DNA from 2 places in the Phyllobacterium sp. RCAM01083 genome. Region 2 is predicted to be linked to the other one. Evidence: predicted binding sites of a transcription regulator. Region 2 holds the regulator's gene; the other holds the start of a gene.

Region 1 (7,590 bases), on a different contig from region 2:
TGAGGGCTTCATGAAGGCCGCCCGAGCCATGGCCAGCGAAACGGCCATCGTGGCTCAGTACAAAGAAAGCTTCGGCGAGAAAATCATTGTCGAAGAAACGGATGGTCTCGGCGGTGAAGTCTATTTCTCACTGTCGGGAAACATCGCAAATGCGCGGCCGGCGAGACCTTGCTCGAAGCGGCGTTGAACACAGGCGTCTGGATCGACAGTTCCTGTCAGCAAGGCATTTGCGGAAGCTGTAAGCTCAAAAGGTTTCAATGACCGTCGCAAGTTTGGCGTTACCAGCGTGCCGTCAGTGCTGCATGATTTGAAGGTCACTTTCTTTGGATCTTTGCAGGACGTCGTGATCAAGAGTGAAAAAGGGGCGTTTCCCAATTTCCACGCTGTTGCTGAGCCGGCTTTTGAGGAAGCCAAGCGATCTTGTCACCTAAACATGGCGTCAGCATTGCCGGTAGCGGCTACGCACGCAAAGCGGCAGCCGGGCTGGAACGCAAAGCGGCAAGCGCGGGAACAATGGAAACAAACGCGGCAACAGCCAGAAAGCCGATCACCAGCCACAGATCGTCCGGCGCGAAATCAACCGGTAGCCGGACGGCCGTCGATGCGGTCAGCCGCGCGGAAATTGCCGATGCCGCGGCGTAGCCGAGGGCAATCCCCAATGCGATCCCGGCGACGAACAGCAGGAAAAGCTCTCCCCACACGAGCGCGATGATCGAGCGAACCGGCGTGCCGAGCGCGCGCAAGGCGCCGATCTGCCGCCATCTCGATCCGACATGCATGACCGTCACCAGCGCGATGGCGGCGATGACGATCGCCTGCGTACCCAGGGCAATTGCCAGAAGCAGGCTGCGGGCGTCCCCCAATGTCGCGTAGAGCCGCGTCAGTACCTCCGCCGGAAAAACGCCGAGCGTTGCGCCTGTCCGGTATTCCTGCCGCAGGCGGTAAGCGTCGGCAACGGTCTTCGGCTTGACGAGAATGGCAGGAACGCCGGGGGATTGGGCATCGAAATGCTCGTCCAGGGGCGCATCCGCATCGACATAGCCGTGCTCGTGTTCATGGCTGTGATCTTTCGGCTCGGCACCGTGCGACTCGGCTTCCCCGCTTTCATGGTCATGATGTTCCTCACCATGCATGCCGTGAAGCTGCCATACGGCCCGGATCGGCACCAGGATGGCGCGGTCCCAAGCGGTTCCCGTCGGCGCCATGCGGCCAGTCACCTTGTAGGCAATGGCCGTATGGGTTTCACCGCCCGTTTCCGCCGTGCCGTGCATCGGCTTGATCTGGGCGCCCGGCGACAGCGCCACATCGGAGCCAACCACCGCCTCGCCGAGGCGCGCGAAATGCGCCCCTTGCGAAAGGTTCGGAGACAACGCCGAAATCAGGCTTGTCGTGGTGCCGACGATCGGAAAACCGTCAGCCGAGTCGCCAAAGCCGACCGGCGCCGCCAGTTCGACGCGCGGATCGTTGGCAAGGCGGTCGAGAACGGCACCATCCATCAGCGGCAGCGGCGCCGGCTGCAGGAAAACGGCCGAAAGCGCAAGCTGGGTTTCACTGCCGGCGGCTCCCACCAGCAGATCGAATTTCTCGGCCGCACGCGCGCTGCCGAGCCGGACGGCCCGCTCCTGCAGCGTCACGGTCACGCTTAAAGCGACGGACAATGCAATGAGCACCACAACGGCCAGCGCGCCGCTCCAGAAACGCCGCAGGTCGGCAAAAATGAACTTCATCATTGCGCGGCACTCTCTCCACTATCCTCGTCAACGCGCCCGCTCGCCAGGCAGATGCGGCGGCCAAGACGCTCCGCCAGGAAGGCATCATGCGTGACCACCACCAGTGTCGTGCCCTGCTCTGCGGAAAGCCGCAGCAGAAGCTCGGCAACCTCGTTGCCCGCATGGCGGTCAAGACTGGCTGTCGGCTCGTCGGCGACGATGACGCCGGGACGCTGCAGCAGCGCGCGGGCGACGGCGACACGCTGCATTTCACCACGCGACAATGTCTCGATTTTCTGCCCGACGCGGTTGATCCCGGTGGCTGAAAGCAGCGCCAGCGCACGCTCCCGCTCCTCGACGGTCAGCCGGCGCGCAAGCCTGACCGGGAGCACAACGTTGTCGAAAGCGGAAAGCCCGGGGAAAAGATGGAAGTCCTGCATGACAAGGCCGATGTTGCGTGCACGAAAAGCATCGCGCCGGCCTGAGGAAAGACGGGTGATATCCATGCCGTTCCAGGAAATCTTGCCGTGCGTTACGTTTTCCAGGCCGGTAATGGCGTTGACGAATGTGCTTTTTCCCGAGCCGGAAGCACCAGTGATCGCCAGCTGGCCGCCGGCCGGCAGATGAAATCGCTCGATGGCGAGGACCGGCGCAGCCAGCCCCGGAAAATGCATTTGAAGATCGGAAACGTCGAGCGCGAGCATGGTGTCAGATGGTCCTGAAGGCCGCGTTCCTGAGGCGCAACTGGCTGATGAAGCCGGTTTCCGGATCGGTCCAGGACCCGAATTCCAGCACCCCACGCGCGACGATCGGCGCATTGAACTGCACGAAGGTCTGCTTGGCCGAGAGATAGACGACCATGATATTGTCTGGCCAGTCGGCGTCTGAGGAACAGAACGGGCAGAGCGACATCGGGATCTCCGTCAGGACGAAAAATGCGGCCTCCGCCTTCAGTGGCGGCGCCATGAAGCCGCTGATGGCAATCTCCTGACCGCTCAACTGCTTCACCTTGTCGGAAAATTCGAGACCGAGCGGACCAAAGCTTTTGTAGAGCTCGCCGAAGCCCAGTTTTTCGGCAGCGCTTGCGCGTGCGGCAATGCCCATGAAAGGCAAGACCGCAGCCGCCGTGAGCAGTGCCCGACGACCAATAGCAAAGGTCTTCTTCTCCGTCATCGCAATCTCCTTAAACGGGAAGACAGGCGGCTTTCGGCCGCCTGTCCTGTTCGTCAGCCGGACAGATTTACATCTTTGACGCGCCGAGTGCGAAAGCGTCGGCGAGGACACGATAGACGTCGCTCTGTTCCATGTAACCACGGAAGCCTTCCGCACCCGGGCCAACGGCCTGCAGCACGACATCGTCCACCGCGTGAACGCCGCTATCCTCATCGCGCGGGATGTTGCCCTGGACGAAGACGGCGCCCGGCACGTCCTTGTAAGCTTCGTTGGCGACGTATTCCTTCTTCTCGTTCTGGATCGCCGGAACGAAAGGACCATCGAGCTTCGGACGGAAGGTCTCGTAATGGTCAGGACCGTTGTTGGCTGCGATGAACAGACGACGGGAAACATCGACGCGGTCCGGATAGCCATCGCCGTCCTTGTCTTCGTAGTTCGGGAAGCCTGCGGCGGCATAGGTGCCAACCTTGTCGCGCATTTCCGTGCCCGGCTTATCGTCATCGACAGTGCCGATGATCGAGACGCCGTGCGTATGGTCACCGGTGACGACGATCAGCGTATCCGGATTCTTCGCCTGGAATTCGCGTGCAGCCGCGATGGCCTTGTCGAATTCGATCGTGTCGACCAAAGCGCGATCCCAATCGAGCGGATGGCTCATCTTGTCGATGGACGCAGCCTCCACCATCAGGAAGAAGCCATCCGGATTCTTCGACAGCCTATCGAGCGCCACCTTGGTCATATCGACCAGGCCCGGCTGGTTGGGAAACTTGTCGACGGTTCCCTTTTTGAGGAATTCGCGATCGAGCGTGACGTCGAGGTTGCCGGTGTGGAAGAGGCCGAGCAGCTTGCCCTGGTTCGAGCCAGCCGCGGCGGCCAGTTCATTCTTGTCGGTGGCGAGGGCGTAACCGGCCTCCTTGAAGAGCGCGATATAGTCCTTGTCGTCCTTGCGCTTCGAACCGGGCACGTCCTTGGCCAGGAAGTAGGCCGAGCCACCACCGAGCAGCACGTCCGGCTTGACGTTGTACATCATGCCGACGACGTCGGCCTTGTCGGCGCGCTTGCGCGTATGGGAAACGAGCGCGGCAGGTGTCGCGTCCTGGACTTCGGATGTCGTCACGATGCCGAGCGACTTCTTGCCGGTGCGGCGCAGGGCCTCACCGATCGTCTCAACCTTGGGGTCGTCCTGGCTGGCCGGCGTGCGGTCAGCATAGACGCCGAGCGCATTTACCGCGGACTTGTGGCCGGTCATATAGGCCGACATCGTGTTGGCGCTGTCGGTAGCGATCGCCGAGGTCGAGGAGGTGCCGATGAAGGCGACGGGCGGAATGTCATCCATGGCAAGACGGCCATTGGCCTTCCCCTCAGTCATGCCCTTGGACATGAGGCGAGCGCCGGTGCGGTGCGCAACGGAAAGACCGTCACCCAAGAGGAAAATGATGTTCTTGACCTTGGGCGTGTCTGATGTTGTGTATACATCCCAGCCGACCGATTTCTTCTCGTCGCCAGCCGATACCTCAACCTTGTACCGGCCGGGCTTCGCAAGCTTGATGTCGCGCAGGATGAGCGCGGATCCGAGCACCTTGTCTTCAGCGCCCTTCTCCTCGGCGACGAATTGGGCGGCCTTGCCGAAAACGGCGTCGTAGCTCTCGCCGTTGATCGTGACCTTCACATCTTCCGGCTTCACGACCTTGCTGAATTCAACCTTGAAATCGAATGGCGAGCCTGCAAGGACCGTGGCCCGGTCCAGTGGATAGATCGTTGTCGCTTGGGCCGCTCCGGACAAGAGTGCCACCGACGACGCCGCAAGAAAAAGTTTACGCATTTCATACCCCCAACTTGGTTAGCTTCCCCCCTCCTTTATAAATCCCGGATGACAGCCGGATGAAATCGCGCCAGTTTTTACAACCCGTAAATTCACGGATGCAACAATCACAGCAGCTTTATTGCAGAACTTGCGGTGGGCGTTGTCATGTCTGAAGCCCAATGATCGGAAGCCAGCTGCATAAAATCGCTGGTGATCGGAAAACGATCCGTTGATCGCATTGCGAAAGACTCGCAAATCTTCCTTTGGAAATGCCGATAACACGCGATTTTCGAACACTTTCGATTGTAGCTTAACTGTCTACAATCCATGTCAAGGCCCATTTGGCAGGGCCATTCACTTCTCATGGTTGTAATGCCACCATCCTGTCTCTCTGGCAAAACGAGAGTGAACGGAGCCAAACAACAACGGTTGCTTCGCGCGCCCCAAGCTTGACCTTTGCAGCTCTCCAGCGAGTTCCGAAAGCTGAAGTTGCTGCAGACTGGCACAGTTGAGCAGTATACTGGCATCCTTGGGAGGTTCGACTTGAGGTTGGCGCCGACCTCTGTCAGGGCTTCACGAACCGATATGCGAAGCGATCGGTCTCGCCCTTGATCAAGGGATCGAAGACCTTGATCGCGTGTGGATCGTTCCTGTTCGCGAGCAGAGTACTTTCCGCATCCAGCACGAAGCCGGCGGCCTCCACCTCCTCGCGCACGGAGGCAGGGTCGATGCGATGCAATGACTGGGCATCACCTGTGCCGGCTCCGGCGGCGGCGGCGTGATCGACAATGACGTAGAACCCACCGGGCTTCAGCCGCTCGTAGACAGCTCGATTGAAGTTAGCCGCCGTCGCGCCTCTGGCCTGCATCAGTGCGGTGTGGAGATCGTGGTAGAACAGATGCAGCCACAGGACATCCGCTGGCTGCGTGATCTCCGGCATTGCCACGAGGTCCGCTGAGACGGCTTCGACGTTTTCCCGGCCTGGCTCTTGCGCGATAGTTCGCATGAGGCCGACCGGATCGTTCTTGAAGTGCGCGACTTCGGCCGGCACGAAGCTAATGACTCGACCTTCGGATCCAACGACGTCGGAGAACAGGCGCGTCCAGTCGCCGGCGCCTGGATAAACGTCGATGACGGTGGCACCCGCATCAATGCGTGCGAACCGGATCAATTCGGATAGTTTGGATTGGTCGTACATCGGAATCTCCTCTACGGTTGGGTATTCGACGAGCGCGCGGCACGCGAGACGGCGATCCGCTCGTTCACCTTCGGCGAAGGCCGATGGTTGCAGTAGGCCTGCGCTATACGGGCCCGGACGCGTCCATCTGCGCGGCGCGTGCCAACGCTTGCGTGTCGATGTATTCCTGGATGCTGGTCAGTCTGCCGTCCCGGACCGTGATGGCGAAGATCCAGTCGTCCTCGAACGGCTTGTTCGTGGCTTTGACCTTCCCGCTGGCGAAGCCGATGACGAGAACCCGGTCTCCTTGTGCGACAAATTCCCGGGGTTCCGTGGAGGTTTCCATCGACCTGGATGCCGTATCCAGCAAATCTGCCAGTCCCGCGTGCCCCCGGTAGGTGCCGGCCAGCGGCCAGTCCTCGCCCGGAATGATCCACTTGATGTCCTCGGCAACCAGCGCCAACAGAGCCTGTCTGTCGCCGCGGCCTATCGCGGCGAAGAAGTCCTTCACGGTCTGGATGTTTCTTTCAATACTCATGGGAATATCTCCATTTCGCTGTGATCGGATCGCGCTCGATCTGATCCGTACATCGTAGTCCTGTCGGTGGAGGCCTCGTTTTATCCGTCGAACTTGACCAGATCCGTGAAGATCAGATGACCCCAGCTCTTTCCGCGCGCCTGGACCAGCAGCCCGCCTTCCGACAGCCCGCCAAGCTTGATCGGCGCGAAGCCCAGATTTTCCGCGAGCGTAGCAATCTCCGCCGCAGCGTCGTCATCGTCACTCGCCAGGAACACGGCTCTCCTGCCGCCCCGCACCGCCGGATCTTGGCCAAGGGTGGCAGCGAGCAAATGGTTGAAGCCCTTGACCAGCCTTGCGTCAGAGAAAGCCTGCGCGACGGCCTGGGAAGACGGCTGCCCTCCCAGTTGCTCAGGAGGCACGCCGTAGGCATTGGTCACATCGACGATGGTCTTCCCCTGCCAGGTGGGGAGCGCCTTCGCGACATCTGGATGCGACTCGAAACGGAATGCCAAGAAGATGATGTCCGCCTTGACGGCTTCCGCCAGTGTTTTAGCAATGACCTTGGGCCCGATCGCGGCCGCATCTGCTGCAAAGCTTTCCGGGTCCCGCGTGGTTGCAACAGATACTTCAATGCCCTTGCGGGAAAAGGCCTTGGCCAGAGCTCGGCCGATATTGCCGAAGCCGATGATTGAGTAGCTCATAATGCTTCTCCGATCCTGTTGTTAAGGCTGGGTCAGACCTGCGCCCAACCACCATCGACGGCGAGATCTATGCCGGTGATGTAGGAGCTTTCATCGGAGGCAAGGAACGTGAGCGCAGCCGCGATTTCCTCTGGCTTTCCCCTGCGACCCATTGGGATCCGCGCAGCAAACTGGGCGACCGCCTCCTCGGCCTGCTCAACGGTGAGGCCGGTCGTTGTTGCCAAGGCGGGAGTCTCGATTGCGCCGGGGCTCATCGTATTGACACGGATATTGCGGCCCTTCAGCTCTTGGGTCCAAGACCGCGAGAAGCTGCGAACAGCCGCCTTGCTTGCTGCGTACGCGCTGAACGCTGGCAGCCCCATCACATTCGAGACCGAAGAGTTCAGAATGATCGATCCGCCGTCTTTGAAGATGGGAAGGGCCTTCTGCACGGTAAAGAACAGGCCCTTCACGTTCACGTCGAAGGTCTGGTCAAAATGGGCCTCAGTCGCTGCCGTGAGCGGCGC
Region 2 (7,590 bases):
GCATCGATGCCAACAAGACCGGCGTTGGCGTCTTCGGTCTGGCCTTCTACGAAAACAATGCGGACAAGCTGAAGGTTGCAACCGTCAACGGCATCAAGCCAAGCACGGAAACCATTGCCACCGGCAAGTATCCGGTATCGCGCCCGCTGTTCTTCTACGTCAAGAAGGCGCATCTCGGCGTCATCCCCGGCCTGAAGGAATATGTGGACTTCTTCCTTGCTGACCAGATGGTCGGTCCGGATAGCCCGCTGGTAGAATACGGCCTGGTTGCTGCACCGGATGCAGAGCGTGAAGCTCAGCGTTCCGCATTCGCCGCCGGCAAGACCATGGCTGGCAAGTAAGCCAATAACCGGCGCGGACAGAACCCTGTCCGCGCCGGATATTTCTCGGGGCCTATGCTCTCGTTGCAGGACAGATCGGGGAAGCGTTGATGTCCACCTTGTTGGTTTTAGTGATTGTCGTTGCGATTGGTCTTGTCGGGTTCTTTCTTGGACGCCAGCGTGCCATCAGCAAAGATGACAGAAGTGTCAAAGCCCATTCCCTGCCGCATTATCACGGCTGGTGGGTTTTTCTGGTTTCCGTATTGCCAGCAATTATCTTCATCTTGGTCTGGGCCGTCGGCTCGAGCTTCTATATCGAGCGCCAGGCCATCAACAGCCTGCCGGTGCACAACAGCGAAAGCGTCATTGCCAGCCAGAGCCTCGAGCTTGGCATGGTCGGCGGCATCGCGCGGGGTCTCGACAAGCTGACGGATCAGGAACGGGCGAACCTTCCAACCACTTTCTCCGAATTGCGGCCGCTGCTGTCGAGCAAGGGCGTGGCCCTGGCGACGGAAGGCCAGGATTTCATGATCCCCGTTGCCGTGCAATGGAACAAAAGCACGGCGCGCGCGCATAATATCGGCGCGGTGGTCGCCATTGTCCTTGCCGTTGCCGGTGCGATCTTCGGTCTGTCCGGCGTCAACGTCCGCACGCGGGCCCGAAACAATGTCGAGCGGATCATCCTCTGGGGACTGCTCGCAGCCTCGACCATCGCCATCCTGACGACGGTCGGCATCGTTCTGTCGATGCTGTTCCAGACCATCACCTTCTTCCAGTCCGTAACCCCGTCGAGCTTCTTCTTCGGCACGGTGTGGGATCCGCGCTTCTCCGCAGCCGGCGGCAATGGGGCGCAGGGTCAGTTCGGTCTCATTCCGCTGCTTGCCGGTACGCTCTATATCGCGCTAGTGGCCATGCTGTTTGCCGTGCCGGTCGGCTTGTTCGCCGCCATCTACATGGCCGAATATGCCAGCCGGAACGTGCGCTCGGTGGTCAAGCCGCTGCTTGAAGTGCTGGCGGGCATCCCGACGATCGTCTACGGCTTCTTTGCCCTTGTCACCGTCGGACCGTTCCTGCGCGATATCAGTGCGGCCATATCGGGCGGCTATCCCTTCATCATGGCGCAGAGCGTGCTGACCGCCGGTATCGTGATGGGCGTGATGCTGATCCCTTTCGTTTCCTCCCTGTCGGACGACATCATTACCGCCGTTCCGGGGTCGCTGCGTGACGGCTCGCTCGGGCTTGGATCGACGCGTTCGGAGACGATCCGCCGCGTTGTGCTGCCTGCCGCGTTGCCCGGCATCGTCGGTGCGCTGCTGCTCACCGCATCGCGTGCCATCGGCGAAACCATGATCGTGGTTCTGGCGGCCGGTGTTGCGGCGAATCTGAACATCAATCCGTTCGACGCCATGACGACCATCACTGTCAAGATCGTCAACCAGCTGACAGGCGATCTCGAATTCAATTCACCGCAGACGCTGGTGGCATTCGCCCTTGGCCTCACCCTTTTCTTCATCACGCTGGCGATGAACATTTTCGCGCTTTACATCGTGCGTAAGTACCGGGAGCAGTACGAATGACCGACACAACACTCAATCCTGCTGCAGTTGCTCCGGCAAAGGTCGTCCGGCGCGACATCGGTCTGAAGCGCCGCTATGCCGCCGAGCGCCGGTTCAAGATTTACGGCATCACCGCGATTGCCATCGGCCTGTTCTTCCTCGTTGCGCTGCTCTATTCGGTGATTTCCAACGGCTACACGGCGTTCTGGCAGACGGAGGTCAGCCTCTCGGTCAAGCTCGACGAGAAGGTGATCGACCCCACGAACAAGCGTGCGACCGACCCGACCGTTCTACTGACCGCGAACTATCCGATCCTGGTGCGCAATGCCCTTGCCGAAAAGCTGGGCGTCAGCCTTGACGACAAGCCGGCGATCCGCGAACTGAGCAAGCTCGTCTCCGACGGCTCGCGCAGCCAGCTGCGGGAACTGGTTTCAGGAAATCCGGCACTGATCGGCACGACGCAGAACCTCTGGGTGCTGACCGGCGGCGACATCGACTCGGCCTTCAAGGGCCAGATCGACCTGAGTGTCGACCAGGCAAACCGCAAGGTATCGGACCGCCAGGTTGCCTGGATGAACACGCTGGCCAAGGAAGGCGCCATGGCGCAGCGCTTCAACAGCGGCCTGTTCACCTTCGGCGCATCGAGCCGTCCGGAAACGTCGGGTCTTGGTGTCGCGCTCATCGGCTCGCTCTACATGATGCTGATTGTCCTCTGCCTTTCCCTGCCCATCGGCGTGGCCGCATCGATTTATCTGGAAGAATATGCCAAGAAGAGCCGCCTGACCGATATCATCGAGGTCAACATCAACAATCTGGCCGCGGTGCCGTCCATCGTCTTCGGTCTGCTCGGACTGGCCGTGTTCATCAATTTCTTCGGCCTGCCGCGCTCCGCATCGCTGGTCGGCGGCCTGGTACTGACGCTGATGACGCTGCCGACGATCATCATCGCCACCCGCGCCGCCCTGCGCGCCGTACCGCCATCAATCCGGTCCGCAGCGCTGGGCATCGGCGCCTCGAAGACGCAGATGGTGTTTCACCACGTGCTGCCGCTGGCCGCCCCCGGCATCCTGACCGGCACGATCATCGGCCTTGCCCACGCGCTGGGAGAGACCGCACCGCTGCTGCTGATCGGCATGGTGGCCTTCGTCGCCAACTATCCGGTCACGCCGCTTGATCCGTCCACGGCTCTGCCGGTGCAGATCTACATGTGGGCGAATGAAGCGGAGCGGGCCTTTGTCGAGCGCACATCCGGCGCTATCATCGTGCTGCTTCTGTTTCTTGCAGTCATGAACATTGGAGCCATCATTCTGCGTCGCCGCTTCGAGCGGCGCTGGTAAACGGGAGCGAATTATGAATCTCATGACAGAACGATCTCTCGAAAAAGCGGTAAACGACAAAATGAGTGCACAGGTCAATACGATCAAAATGCAGGGCAAGGATGTCACCGTTCACTACGGTGAAAAGCAGGCCCTGTTCGGTGTCAGCCTCGATGTGCCTGAGAAGATGGTGACGGCGCTGATCGGCCCGTCCGGTTGCGGCAAGTCGACTTTCCTGCGCTCGCTCAACCGCATGAACGACACGATCGAAGGCTGCAAGATCGGCGGCAAGATCACGCTCGATGACGAGGATATCTACAATCCGAAGATCGACGTGGTCGAGCTGCGCGCCCGCGTCGGCATGGTTTTCCAGAAGCCCAATCCGTTCCCGAAGTCCATTTTTGAGAATGTGGCTTATGGCCCGCGCATTCATGGTCTTGCCAAGAACCGGCACGAGCTGGAGGAAATCGTCGAGAAGAGCCTGCGCCGCGCCAGCCTGTTCGACGAAGTGAAGGACCGCCTGCACGAAGCCGGTACCGGCCTTTCCGGTGGCCAGCAGCAGCGCCTGTGCATCGCCCGCGCCATTGCCGTCAGCCCGGAAGTCATCCTGATGGACGAACCCTGCTCGGCGCTCGATCCGATTGCCACGGCAAAGGTCGAGGAACTGATCGACGAACTGCGCCAGAACTACACCATCGTCATCGTCACCCATTCGATGCAGCAGGCGGCCCGCGTTTCGCAGCGCACCGCCATGTTCCATCTCGGAAACCTCGTCGAGGTGGGCGATACGGAAATGATGTTCACCAATCCGACGGAAAAGCGCACGCAGGACTACATCACCGGACGCTTCGGCTAATCACGGGAAACAGGGATAAGAATATGACCGAGTCGCAGCATACCGTCCGTTCCTATGACGACGAACTGAAGTTCCTGACGCACAAGATCGCCGAAATGGGCGGCCATGCCGAACGCATGGTCGAACAGGCCGTCACCGCCATGGTGAACTCCGACAACGCGCTGGCCCAGCGCGTCATTTCGGACGATCTCATCCTCGATGCCGGACAGCGCGAGATCGACGAAAAGGCCATCACCATCATCGGCAAGCGCCAGCCCATGGCGATCGATCTGCGTGAGATCATCGGCGCCATCCGCATTTCCTCCGACCTCGAACGGGTCGGCGACCTCGGCAAGAACATCGCCAAGCGCGTTGTCGCCGTCACCGATACGCGTCAGACGCTGTCGGTCTATCGCGGCCTGCAGACCATCGCGGAACTCGCCCTGACGCAGCTCAAGGACGTGCTCGACGCCTATGCGACACGCTCCGTGCAGCAGGTCAACATCGTGCGCGAGCGCGATGATGAAATCGATGCGCTGTACACATCGCTGTTCCGCGAACTCCTGACCTACATGATGGAAGACCCGCGCAACATCTCCGCCTGCACGCACCTTCTCTTCTGCGCCAAGAATATCGAGCGCATCGGAGACCATGCGACGAACATTGCTGAAACGGTCTACTACATCGTGACGGGTGCCCAGCTTCCGGCCGAACGGCCCAAGGAAGACCAGACCCACAGCATCATCGTCGATGAAGCCAGACAGCCTTAATTAGGATTCCAGCAATGGCGATCGCTCCCAAAATCACTGTTGTCGAAGACGAGGAAGCGCTCAGCGTCCTTCTCCGGTACAATCTTGAAGCCGAAGGCTATGTCGTCGAGACAATCGCACGCGGTGACGAGGCGGAAATTGCGCTGCGTGAAAAAGTGCCGGATCTGCTCATTCTCGACTGGATGCTGCCGGGCCTTTCCGGCATCGAACTCTGCCGCCGTCTGCGGGCGCGGCGCGAGACCGAAATCCTGCCGATCATCATGCTGACGGCGCGCGGCGAAGAGAGCGAGCGGGTGCGCGGCCTTGCCACCGGCGCCGATGACTACATGGTCAAGCCGTTCTCGACCCCGGAACTGCTTGCCCGCATCAAGGCCATGCTGCGCCGGGTCAATCCGAGCCTGCTGTCGCATGTGCTCAGCTTCGGCGATCTGAAGCTCGATCGCGAGCAGCACCGCGTGTTCCGCAAGGAACGCGAGTTGAAGCTCGGGCCGACCGAATTCCGCCTGCTGGAATTCCTGATGCAGTCCCCCGGCCGGGTGTTCTCGCGCGGCCAGCTCCTGGACAATGTCTGGGGCGCCGACATCTATGTGGACGACCGTACCGTCGACGTGCACGTCGGCCGGCTGCGCAAGGCCATCAATATCGGCCGCTCGATCGATCCTATCCGCACCGTGCGTGGTGCGGGGTACTCGTTCGGCTAATCAGTGCCGGCGCGAGAGTTCGCGCGTCGCCCCCTCGATGCCCGCCAGGGTCATGGGATACATGCGATGCGCGAAAATCTTGCGGATCATCGCCGTCGAGGTGGTGTAGTCCCAATATTGTTCCTTTGACGGATTGAGCCACGCGGCGTTCTTCCAGTGGTCGAGCACCCGGCCGAGCCAGACCGCGCCCGCCTCCTGGTTCCAGTGCTCGACCGATCCGCCCGCATGGGAAACCTCGTAGGGCGCCATGGCGGCATCCCCGACGAAGATGACCTTGTAGTCCGGTCCGTATTTATGGATGAGATCGAGCGTCGGTATGCGTTCCGCATGGCGGCGGCGGTTGTCCTTCCACACACCCTCGTAGAGGCAGTTGTGGAAGTAGAAATACTCCATGTGCTTGAACTCCGAGCGGACGGCGGAGAACAGTTCCTCGGCGATCCGGATATGCTCGTCCATGGAGCCGCCCACATCGAAGAACATCAGCAGCTTGACATGATTGCGCCGTTCGGGCCGCGTCTGCACGTCGAGATAGCCGTGTTCGGCGGTTGACCTGATGGTGCCCGACAGGTCGAGCTCGTCATCGGCGCCTTCGCGCACCCAGCGGCGCAGCCGTTTCAGAGCAACCTTGATGTTGCGGGTGCCCAGCTCGACGCTGTCGTCAAAATTCCTGAATTCACGCTTGTCCCACACCTTGACCGCGCGGCGATGGCGGCCCTCGTCCTGGCCGATGCGCACGCCTTCGGGATTGTAGCCATAGGCGCCGAAGGGCGAGGTTCCGGCCGTGCCGATCCACTTGGAGCCGCCCTGATGCCGGCCCTTCTGCTCCTCAAGCCGCTGGCGCAGGGTTTCCATCAGCTTGTCGAAACCGCCCAGCGCCTCGATCAGCTTTTTCTCTTCTTCCGTGAGGTGCTTTTCGGCGAGCCGGCGCAACCATTCCTCGGGCAGATTGGCAATGTCGACGCCGCTCTCGCCGCCGAGCAGTTCCAGCCCCTTGAACACGTGGCCGAAGACCTGATCGAAGCGGTCGAGATGGCGCTCGTCCTTCACCAGGGCGGAACGGGCGAGATAGTAGAACCCTTCGACATCATAGGTCACCAGCCCCGCATCCAGCCCCTCAAGCAGCGTCAGATATTCCCGCAGCGATACGGGAATCTTGGCGGCCTTGAGCTCGAGGAAGAAGGGGAGGAACATTGTGGGACCCTTTTACTGCATACGATGAACGATGCCGGTTCTCTCGATGGGGCGGATGGCGAGCGTCATCCCTGCCTCCTTGCCATGAAGGCCAGCCGCTCGAACAGGTGTACGTCCTGCTCGTTCTTCAGCAGGGCGCCGTGCAGTTTCGGCAAGGCGTTCTTCGGGTCGGCGCGCAAATCTTCCGGGGCGATGTCGTCGGCAACCAGCAGCCGGATCCAGTCCAGCGCTTCCGATGTGGACGGCTTCTTCTTCAGGCCGGGCACATCGCGGATCTCGTAGAACTGGGTGAGGGCGGCGCGCACGAGGTTCTGCTTGATGCCGGGATAGTGCACCTCGACGATCCGGGTCAGCGTATCGACATCCGGGAAGCGGATATAGTGGAAGAAGCAGCGGCGCAGAAAGGCGTCCGGCAGTTCCTTCTCGTTGTTGGAGGTGATGATGACGATCGGCCGGTGTACGGCGCGGATCGTTTCGCCGGTTTCGTAGACGTGAAACTCGTTGCGGTCGAGCTCCTGCAGGAGATCGTTCGGGAACTCGATATCCGCCTTGTCGATCTCGTCGATCAGCAGCACGACTTTCCTGTCGGTCGTGAAGGCATGCCACAGCTTGCCGGGTTTGATGTAATTGGCGATGTCGTTGAATTTCGCATCGCCGAGCTGCGAATCGCGCAGGCGGCTGACGGCATCATATTCGTAGAGGCCCTGCTGCGCCTTGGTGGTGGATTTGACGTTCCATTCGACCAGTTCCAGATCGAGCGCCGCCGCGATCTGCCGGGCAAGCTCGGTCTTGCCGGTGCCGGGTTCGCCCTTGACCAGCAGCGGCCGTTCAAGCGCAATCGCCGCATTGACCGCCACCATCAGATCCTTGTCGGCCACATAGGCCGCTGTTCCTTCAAACC

Evidence for each region. The regulator PhoB, encoded in region 2, activates phosphate uptake and scavenging genes when phosphate is short. The targets are predictions, from matches to a motif close to TGTCATNNANCTGTCAT.
Region 1: a site for PhoB is predicted at 4,753-4,769, ahead of ACZ25R_RS06405 (alkaline phosphatase). Genes of this name have one in related genera too.

What each region holds. Positions count from the first base shown of each region.
Region 1 covers NZ_JBVFZN010000004.1:484,081-491,670, reverse strand. Annotated here, with positions in the region: gene ACZ25R_RS06430 (hypothetical protein) at 1-187, shown strand, start outside; gene ACZ25R_RS06425 (2Fe-2S iron-sulfur cluster-binding protein) at 169-261, shown strand; gene ACZ25R_RS06420 (ABC transporter permease) at 459-1,730, opposite strand; gene ACZ25R_RS06415 (ABC transporter ATP-binding protein) at 1,727-2,413, opposite strand; gene ACZ25R_RS06410 (hypothetical protein) at 2,418-2,882, opposite strand; gene ACZ25R_RS06405 (alkaline phosphatase) at 2,950-4,704, opposite strand; gene ACZ25R_RS06400 (class I SAM-dependent methyltransferase) at 5,252-5,884, opposite strand; gene ACZ25R_RS06395 (nuclear transport factor 2 family protein) at 5,988-6,401, opposite strand; gene ACZ25R_RS06390 (NADPH-dependent F420 reductase) at 6,482-7,084, opposite strand; gene ACZ25R_RS06385 (SDR family NAD(P)-dependent oxidoreductase) at 7,117-7,590, opposite strand, start outside.
Region 2 covers NZ_JBVFZN010000005.1:3,309,877-3,317,466, forward strand. Annotated here, with positions in the region: gene ACZ25R_RS23120 (substrate-binding domain-containing protein) at 1-341, shown strand, start outside; gene pstC (phosphate ABC transporter permease subunit PstC) at 431-1,897, shown strand; gene pstA (phosphate ABC transporter permease PstA) at 1,894-3,213, shown strand; gene pstB (phosphate ABC transporter ATP-binding protein PstB) at 3,275-4,048, shown strand; gene phoU (phosphate signaling complex protein PhoU) at 4,072-4,797, shown strand; gene phoB (phosphate regulon transcriptional regulator PhoB) at 4,812-5,498, shown strand; gene ACZ25R_RS23150 (vWA domain-containing protein) at 5,499-6,689, opposite strand; gene ACZ25R_RS23155 (AAA family ATPase) at 6,755-7,590, opposite strand, start outside.